2 regions of the Vibrio ziniensis genome follow, and region 2 is predicted to be linked to the other one. Evidence: riboswitches for the same ligand, from Rfam matches in the RefSeq annotation. Region 2 holds a riboswitch; the other holds the start of a gene.
What was found. Region 2 has a riboswitch for thiamine pyrophosphate ahead of thiD (bifunctional hydroxymethylpyrimidine kinase/phosphomethylpyrimidine kinase). Riboswitches for the same ligand answer to the same signal wherever they lie in the genome.
Positions count from the first base shown of each region.

Region 1: another riboswitch for thiamine pyrophosphate. It lies ahead of thiC (phosphomethylpyrimidine synthase ThiC); the one in region 2 lies ahead of thiD (bifunctional hydroxymethylpyrimidine kinase/phosphomethylpyrimidine kinase).

Region 1 covers NZ_CP049331.1:3,170,541-3,174,962, reverse strand. Annotated here, with positions in the region: gene G5S32_RS21520 (GGDEF domain-containing protein) at 1-125, shown strand, start outside; gene G5S32_RS14705 (multicopper oxidase family protein) at 208-1,584, shown strand; gene crcB (fluoride efflux transporter CrcB) at 1,721-2,104, shown strand; TPP riboswitch at 2,157-2,255, shown strand; gene thiC (phosphomethylpyrimidine synthase ThiC) at 2,365-4,332, shown strand; gene G5S32_RS14690 (thiamine phosphate synthase) at 4,336-4,422, shown strand, end outside.
Region 2 covers NZ_CP049331.1:1,965,033-1,969,454, reverse strand. Annotated here, with positions in the region: gene hisA (1-(5-phosphoribosyl)-5-[(5-phosphoribosylamino)methylideneamino]imidazole-4-carboxamide isomerase) at 1-193, shown strand, start outside; gene hisF (imidazole glycerol phosphate synthase subunit HisF) at 175-948, shown strand; gene hisIE (bifunctional phosphoribosyl-AMP cyclohydrolase/phosphoribosyl-ATP diphosphatase HisIE) at 945-1,556, shown strand; tRNA gene G5S32_RS08975 (tRNA-Lys) at 1,588-1,663, opposite strand; TPP riboswitch at 1,787-1,884, shown strand; gene thiD (bifunctional hydroxymethylpyrimidine kinase/phosphomethylpyrimidine kinase) at 1,965-2,789, shown strand; gene G5S32_RS08965 (alginate lyase family protein) at 2,781-3,968, opposite strand; gene G5S32_RS08960 (rRNA large subunit pseudouridine synthase E) at 4,048-4,422, opposite strand, start outside.

The DNA of each region.
Region 1 (4,422 bases), 1.2 Mb from region 2:
TCGGATACTGTGTTGTCGAGATTGGCGACACGCTTCCTAGCCTATTTAGTAAAGCGGATTCAGCTTTATATATGGCTAAACGCAATGGTAGAAACTGCATCGTTAAGAAAGAGAGTGTTAGATAGGATAAAGTTATCACATTGGTTTACATTGTGATGAGAATACGTTTTATTAACTCTTTCTTCTATTGTTATACCTGAGGCAAGAATGGATCTTACCCGTCGTCGCTTTCTCTCTATTAGCTCTGCTATCGGTTTATCCAGCATGTTACCAGCGTGTTCTTTGGTTAAGATCGATCATGAACAATTTATTTATGACCTTACCGCTGAGCCTGCTCATGCTGAGGTTGTTCCCGGATATGAAACGTCTGTTTTAGGTTTTAACGGCTCAATACCTGCGCCAACTATCCGTTGTCGTCAGGGTGAAAAAGTGACGATTCGCTTTACTAACAAGCTTGATGAGCCGACAACAATTCATTGGCATGGTCTTCGGATACCTATCGGCATGGATGGGGTTCCGTTTCTTAGCCAAAAGCCAATCATGCCTGGTGAGACCTTTGTTTATGAGTTCACTCCACCAGATGCTGGTACCTTCTGGTATCACCCGCATATGAATAGCGTCAAACAGTTAGGTATGGGGTTGGTTGGTTTGATTGTTGTGGAAGAGGCCAATCCAGTATCTTTCGATGAAGAGCATGAGCTAGCGCTTAAACATTGGCATCTTGATAAAAGTGGTCAGTGGAAAGATCTGATGATTCCGCGCTACAGTGCTCGAATGGGAACACCGGGAGAGTGGGGTACAGTTAATGGTGTGCCTAATCCTAGCTACCAAATAAGACAGAACGCTAGCGTTAGATTGCGAATAGCGAATGTCGACAACACTATTACTTATCCCATTGCTATTGAAGGTGTCGAAGCTTGGATTGTAGCCATTGATGGCAATCCAGTAAAAACGCCTTACAAGCTTACTCAGCACAAGATTGGCCCAGGAATGCGGGTTGATGTTGCATTCATCGCTCCGAAGGCTGGAAATACTGTTTATGTCCGCCAGATGAAAGGTAAGTTCCCGTTCCCTCTGTGTGAATTTAAATGTCAGCCATCACAGTTGAGCGAGAGTACTTCGATTCCTGCACTGCCTCTTAATCCAATTCAAAAGATAGATTTAGAGAATGCTGAGTTGATCGACTTTGTCTTTGAGTGGGAAGGAGCTGTGACGCCAGCAAACAGCGATGGTCATGCAGTACCTAACTTTTGGCTAATGAATAAGCGAGCGTGGGAAGGGATGAGTGCTAATCACATTCCTGCGCCTCTGGCAAAGTTGCAGTTAGGCAAAACCTACATTTTCAATCTAAAGAATGTCACCCAGTATCATCATCCGATCCACTTACACGGACATACTTTTACGGTTTTGGAACTCGACGGTAAACCCGTTGATGAACTATTCCATACCGATACTGTGCTACTCGGAAAAAACGGCTCGGCAAAAGCCGCGTTTGTTGCTGATAACCCTGGTCGATGGATGTATCACTGTCATGTGATTGAACATATGAAAACAGGCTTAATGGGATACGTTGAAGTAGTATAAGTGACTCATGTAACTTTTTAAAAGTATCAAGTTGTTGTGTGGTATTTGCTTATTTTGAGATATTAATTTTCATCATTTTTGGCTCTTTTGTGCTCAATAAATCAGTACAATAAGCAAAACGTTTTTTGGAGGCTTCATGGGGCAATTTTCTATTTTGGGGCTTATCGCTGTCGGTGGTGCGATAGGTGCGTGTTCTCGATATCTCGTATCAGAAATGTGTATCACTCTATTTGGTCGCTCTTTTCCATACGGTACGCTAACCGTTAACGTGGTCGGCTCCTTTATCATGGGATTGTTGATTGCGGCAGTCGAGAACGAGTGGCTCGCACCATACCCGTGGAGACAAATTATTGGTCTGGGCTTCCTTGGTGCACTGACGACCTTTTCAACTTTTTCGATGGACAACGTGCTAATGATGCAGCAGGGCGCATTCGTTAAAATGGGATTTAACGTGCTACTAAACGTATTGCTCAGCATCTCCGCCGCGTGGCTTGCATACCAGTGGTTAATAAAAGGTTGATCAAAAGCTCTATTTTTGTACTTGGTTAACTAAAATTCTTTCTCTATAATTGTTTCACTTGTCGGAGTGCCATAAGGCTGAGACCGTTTATTCGGGATCCGTTGAACCTGATCTGGTTAGTACCAGCGAAGGGAACAAGAGAAGACCCTCTTTCTAGATTGGTCGGCTTTCAGCCCCATACCTAAGATCCGTCTACTCATCTCTTATTGACACAACTTTCCGCCAAGCATTTATCCCTAAAACAATACAAGGAAAATGCTATGTCGAATCGCAAACAAGCGAGACTGGAAGCAAAACAGTTTATTGAAACTCTTTCTGTTCAACCTTACCCAAATTCCACTAAGACTTATGTTACTGGCTCTAGACCTGATCTTAGAGTACCGATGCGAGAAATTGCGCTAGCCGATAGCTTAGTCGGTGGCAGTAAAGACGCGCCGATTTTTGAGCCTAACGAGCCCATCTCTGTTTACGATACCTCTGGTGTTTATACCGATCCAGAACATCAGATCGACCTCTATAGTGGCCTGCCTAAGTTAAGATCTCATTGGGTGGAAGAGCGAAACGATACTGAGATTTTACATTCTATGAGCTCTGAATACGCTCAACAACGCTTGGATGACCATACACTCGATGAGTTGCGTTATGGCAACTTACCTTTGATTCGTCGTGCTAAAGAGGGCAAACGAGTCACTCAGCTACACTATGCTCGTCAGGGAATTATTACTCCAGAGATGGAGTTTATTGCCCTACGAGAAAACATGGGTAATCGCCGTTATCAGGATGAACAACTTAATCAGCAGCATCCAGGTCAGAGCTTTGATGCAAACTTGCCAAAAGATATAACGCCAGAGTTCGTGAGAAAAGAAGTGGCTGAAGGGCGAGCGGTTATTCCGTGCAATATTAACCACCCTGAAGCTGAGCCTATGATTATTGGTCGTAACTTTCTTGTCAAAGTGAACGCCAATATAGGTAACTCATCAGTGAGTTCTTCTATTGAAGAAGAAGTAGAAAAGCTTGTTTGGGCAACTCGTTGGGGTGCAGATACGGTAATGGATCTCTCTACAGGCAGAAACATTCACGAAACACGCGAGTGGATACTGCGTAATAGTCCGGTGCCAATTGGTACAGTTCCTATGTATCAGGCGTTAGAAAAAGTGAATGGTGTAGCTGAGAACCTCACATGGGAAGTAATGCGAGATACCTTACTTGAACAAGCTGAACAGGGTGTTGATTACTTCACTATTCACGCTGGCTTATTGCTTCGCTACGTACCTATGACAGCCAAGCGTGTTACGGGCATTGTGTCGCGAGGTGGCTCTATCATCGCAAAATGGTGCTTAGCTCATCATCAGGAAAACTTCCTCTATACCCATTTTCGCGAGATTTGTGAGATCTGTGCTAAGTATGATGTCTCGCTTTCTTTAGGCGATGGCTTGCGTCCGGGTTCGGTTGCTGATGCAAATGATGAAGCGCAGTTTGCAGAGCTTAGAACACTCGGCGAGCTATGCAAAATTGCATGGGATTATGATGTTCAGGTGTTTATCGAAGGCCCTGGGCATGTACCAATGCACATGATTAGAGAGAACATGGATGAACAGTTGAAGCACTGCCATGAAGCGCCTTTCTATACGCTTGGTCCACTGACAACGGATATTGCACCTGGCTATGACCACATTACTTCCGGTATCGGTGCGGCGATGATTGGTTGGTATGGCTGTGCCATGCTTTGTTATGTAACACCTAAAGAGCATCTCGGTTTACCCAATAAGGAAGATGTGAAAACAGGGCTTATCACCTATAAATTGGCTGCACATGCTGCGGATCTTGCCAAGGGACATCCGGGTGCTCAAGTCCGTGACAATGCTTTATCTAAGGCTCGTTTTGAGTTCCGTTGGGAAGACCAATTTAATCTTTCTCTCGATCCAGTAACTGCTCGTGCTTTTCACGATGAGACTCTTCCTCAAGAGTCTGGAAAGGTCGCTCATTTCTGTTCTATGTGTGGTCCTAAGTTCTGTTCAATGAAGATCTCACAAGAAGTGAGGGAGTACGCCAATAACAAAGAACAAGTCGCGGCGGATCACGCGATAGAAATCAAAATGCTTGATGACTCTTCACTTTCTGACGAAAGAGTTGAGGGTATGCGTCAGAAGTCTGCTGAGTTTCTGCAGTCAGGTTCGGAGTTATACCATCCTGCGGTGAAACAGAATGCTGTTGTGACTGAGGAGTAACTTGTGAAAATACTTATCCCATCTCATTGCCTTGAGTTCACGGGAGAGGTTCAACAAGTATTATTGCTCGCTCAAATGCAGGGCTTTTAT
Region 2 (4,422 bases):
TAACGTTGAGCTGTATGTAGACCTTTGCAAACAATACCCACAGGTTCAGTTCCAATCTTCAGGCGGTATCGGCAGTTTAGCGGATATTGAAGCACTGAAAGGCAGTGGTGTAGCAGGTGTGATTGTTGGTCGAGCATTACTGGATGGTAAATTCACCACTGAGGAGGCGTTCGCATGTTGGCAAAACGTATAATTCCGTGTTTGGACGTTCGTGACGGACAGGTTGTGAAAGGCGTTCAGTTCCGCAATCACGAAATCATCGGAGACATCGTTCCGCTAGCAAAACGTTATGCGGAAGAGGGCGCTGATGAGTTAGTGTTTTACGATATCACCGCATCCAGTGATGGTCGTGTGGTGGATAAAAGCTGGGTTGCGCGAGTTGCAGAGGTAATCGACATTCCTTTCTGTGTCGCTGGTGGTATTAAATCAGCCGAAGATGCCGCTCGCATCCTCGAATTCGGAGCGGACAAAGTATCGATTAACTCGCCAGCATTAGCGAATCCAGACCTGATTACCAATCTAGCGGATAAGTTTGGCGTGCAATGTATCGTTGTAGGTATCGACTCCTATTTTGATAAAGAGACGGGCAAATATCAGGTCTACCAGTTCACTGGTGATGAAGCGCGTACTAAAGCAACCAAGTGGGAAACCAAAGATTGGGTTCAAGAAGTGCAGAAACGTGGCGCGGGTGAAATTGTATTAAATATGATGAACCAAGACGGTGTACGTAACGGTTACGACCTAGAGCAACTGAATATGGTTCGATCTGTATGTCGCGTACCTTTGATTGCTTCTGGTGGCGCGGGTGCTATGGAGCATTTCGCCGATGCGTTCAAATTAGCGAATGTTGATGGCGCGTTAGCTGCATCAGTGTTCCACAAACAAATCATCAATATTGGTGAACTCAAGCAATATTTAAAACAACAAGCGGTTGAGGTGAGACTATGAGCCTAGCGGAACGAATTAATTGGGAAAAGGTTGATGGTCTTGTTCCTGCGATTGTGCAGGACTTTGGTTCAAGCCAAGTGCTGATGATGGGGTACATGAACCAAGAAGCACTAGCTAAAACATTGGAAACAGAACAAGTCACTTTCTATTCGCGCACTAAGCAGCGTTTATGGACCAAAGGTGAAACCTCTGGCAACGTGCTGCAGTTAAAAAATATTGCTTTGGACTGCGATCAAGACACCTTGCTGGTGAAAGTGAATCCGATTGGTCCAACGTGCCACACTGGCACAACAACTTGTTGGGACGGTGATGCACAAGAGGAGTCACAAATGGTGTGGCTTCATCAACTTGAGCAGCTATTGGCTGCCCGCAAGAGTGCCGACCCTGAATCCTCTTACACCGCTAGTCTTTATGCGCGTGGCACCAAACGCATTTCGCAGAAAGTGGGCGAAGAAGGTGTTGAAGTCGCACTTGCGGCGACGTCGGGCGATAAGGCGGAATTAGTGTGTGAGTCTGCGGACTTGATCTATCACTTGCTTGTCTTGCTTCAAGACCAAGGTTTATCAATGAGTGACGTGATTAATAAGCTCAAAGAGCGTCACAAGTAAGGGGCGCTTTAATTAGCTGAAGAGAACGTTTTGGTAGGCCGTGCGGGGCTCGAACCCGCGACCGATTGATTAAGAGTCAACTACTCTACCAACTGAGTTAACGGCCTACTTGTTCTCACGGTGTAATTCTACTCAACAATTCTACTTAACAAAGTATAGACGCTATTACGTAACTTATTCTCTGCGCTCGTTATAAATTGCATAACTGACAAAATAATTGTTATTCTGTCCGCCATTAGTCGGGGAGCCATAAGGCTGAGATCGCATTGCGAGACCCGTTGAACCTGATTCAGTTAATACTGACGTAGGGAACTAATCCAATCATCGCGATTGAATTTCTCGTATTGCCATCTTCTTCAGAGGTGTTCGGGAGTCTGTTCCTGTATGTCATACCCCAAAGGAACAGTTATGCATAAATCCAGTTCAATTCCTGTCGTTCTTACCATTGCTGGTTCAGATAGTGGCGGCGGCGCGGGTATTCAAGCCGATATTAAAGCCATTTCTGCTACAGGCGGTTATGCGGCATCCGTTATCACGGCTATCACTTCGCAAAATACCTTAGGTGTTACTGACATTCTACCCATTCCTCTAGCACATATTGAAAGCCAACTAGATGCGGTGTTTGGAGACCTAAATATTGTCGCTGTTAAGATTGGTATGTTAGCGGATAGCGACATCATCCATTTGGTTGCAGATAAGCTTCGTCAATACAGACCACAATTTATCGTGCTAGACCCGGTCATGGTGGCAACCAGCGGTGACCTGTTGCTGAAACAAAGCGCGATATCCAGTCTGAAAGAATGTCTGCTGCCTCTTGCAGATATTATTACCCCTAATCTTCCTGAAGCGGCTGCTTTGACTGGTCTCGAACAACCTAATAATGCTGATGAAATTAACGATATGGTCTTGTCTCTACGGCAGCTAGGTACTTCAGCAGTATTACTAAAAGGTGGGCATTTAGAGCAGTCATCTTACAGTGATGATCTACTTATCACTCAGAATGAGATTCATCAATTAAGCGCAGAGAGAATTGATACTATCAATACGCACGGGACGGGTTGCACTTTGTCATCGGCAATTGCTTCGTTTCTCGCGCAGGGGGATGACCTTCAGCAATCTGTGTCTCATGCTAAAGAATACATCACTCTAGCCATAGGAAGCGCAGACAAGCTAAGTGTTGGTCAGGGTCGAGGTCCGGTGGACCACTTCTTTATGTTGCATCAATCAAAATAGCAAATTTGCTATGTCTGATTGGTTCTCTTTGGATTGGTTGAGCTTAGTGACCGCCTTTTTAAATATTGGGTCAGCATAAGCATGTCTGGCATACAGCATGTTTGAATACGATATGCTTGGGCTGATTTTTTTGAACTCTTTAAGACTCCATCGCTCAGGTGAAATGGTGTATTGGGCGATGTACTGATAGCCGTTTTCAAGTGCGATACTGTTGTTCTGGTAACTCCAGATATCTACCCCAAGCTTTTCTCCATATACACCGAGTAAGCTGTATGCCTGCAAATTGAAATTGGAATAATGCCAAGGGCGAGTGCGTGCTAGTTCCGCATCTTGTTTTCCGTCTTGGTCAAATTGGTTTGCAATTCGCTTGGCTTTCGTAATTTGCAAACGTTGTTTGGCGATATCGGGTTGGTGGGTAAATAAAGAAAACGCTACCACCTGAGCGTCATACCAAGTTCCGTGATTGTTGTTCTGCTTTTCTTCATCGATGCCATTAACACTAGACACCAACCAGTGATTGAACTCTCTAAACCATGCAACAATGCTTTGATAATCTTTTTCTGAGAGCGTTGGTTTTATCAATTCAACAGCGTCAACAACGCCAATTAATACGCGACTATCTATGATGCCAATACCACGTCCGTTAACTCGACCGGGTATCGCTTGTGCGTGATTCATATTGGGATTCATTTTGGTTTGTGAGTTGATAAACCAAGCTCGGAGCTGTTCAATCGCTTTATCTGCGTATTTTTGATCGTCGGAGAAGTAGTAGGCTAGACCGAGCAACTTTACATTATTAGCAAAGGTTATGAGTCTTTGCATATCGGTAGCAGAAGTCCTGGTTTCTAAATTGAATTCGCCATCTTTTCGGATATAAGGCAAACCAGATGGTGTGTCTGGATTTGGCCACCAATAAGGACCGAAACTGTAATAGTCATGTTTGTCGCCACTGGCAGGCATCAACGTCTTGTTAGTCACAGGATCAATTGGATTAGTTAACGCTTTATCTGCTCTGCGAATAAGAGTTGTGAAAGGTTGATTTAGGTGTTGTAAGTTTTTCTTATTGTTTTCAAGAACCCGAATATTGTAGCTAATAGGGGTAAGAGTGTTTTCGAGAACCGTACTTTGAACAGTGAAAGAGAATATAAGTACACAAAGCAAAGCTAGACGTTTAAACATCAGTAAATATCCTCTTCCTTTCGATTTCGGGTTTGTTGATTGTGATTGAACAGATTGTCAGAGAGAAGCCAGCAAGCCGTTATAAACGAATCTCTTTCCATTCACCTGGTTGAAGATCACCAAGTTCAATATTGCCCATTGAATAGCGCACCAAACGCAGGGTTGGGAAGCCAATATGTGCAGTCATGCGCCTTACCTGACGATTTCTCCCTTCAATAATCGTAATGGCTAACCAAGTCGTTGGTATGGCTGCACGAAAACGTACAGGGGGATTTCGTTCCCAAAGCTGCGGCTCATCCATCACTACCACTTTTGCAGGAAGGGTTGGCCCGTCTTTTAGGGTTACACCATTTCGAAGCTTTTCTAAATCTGACTCGGAAGGGGCTCCTTCAACTTGAACCCAATAGGTTTTAGCCGATTTTGATTCTGGTTGGGTGAGCTTAGCTTGTAAGAT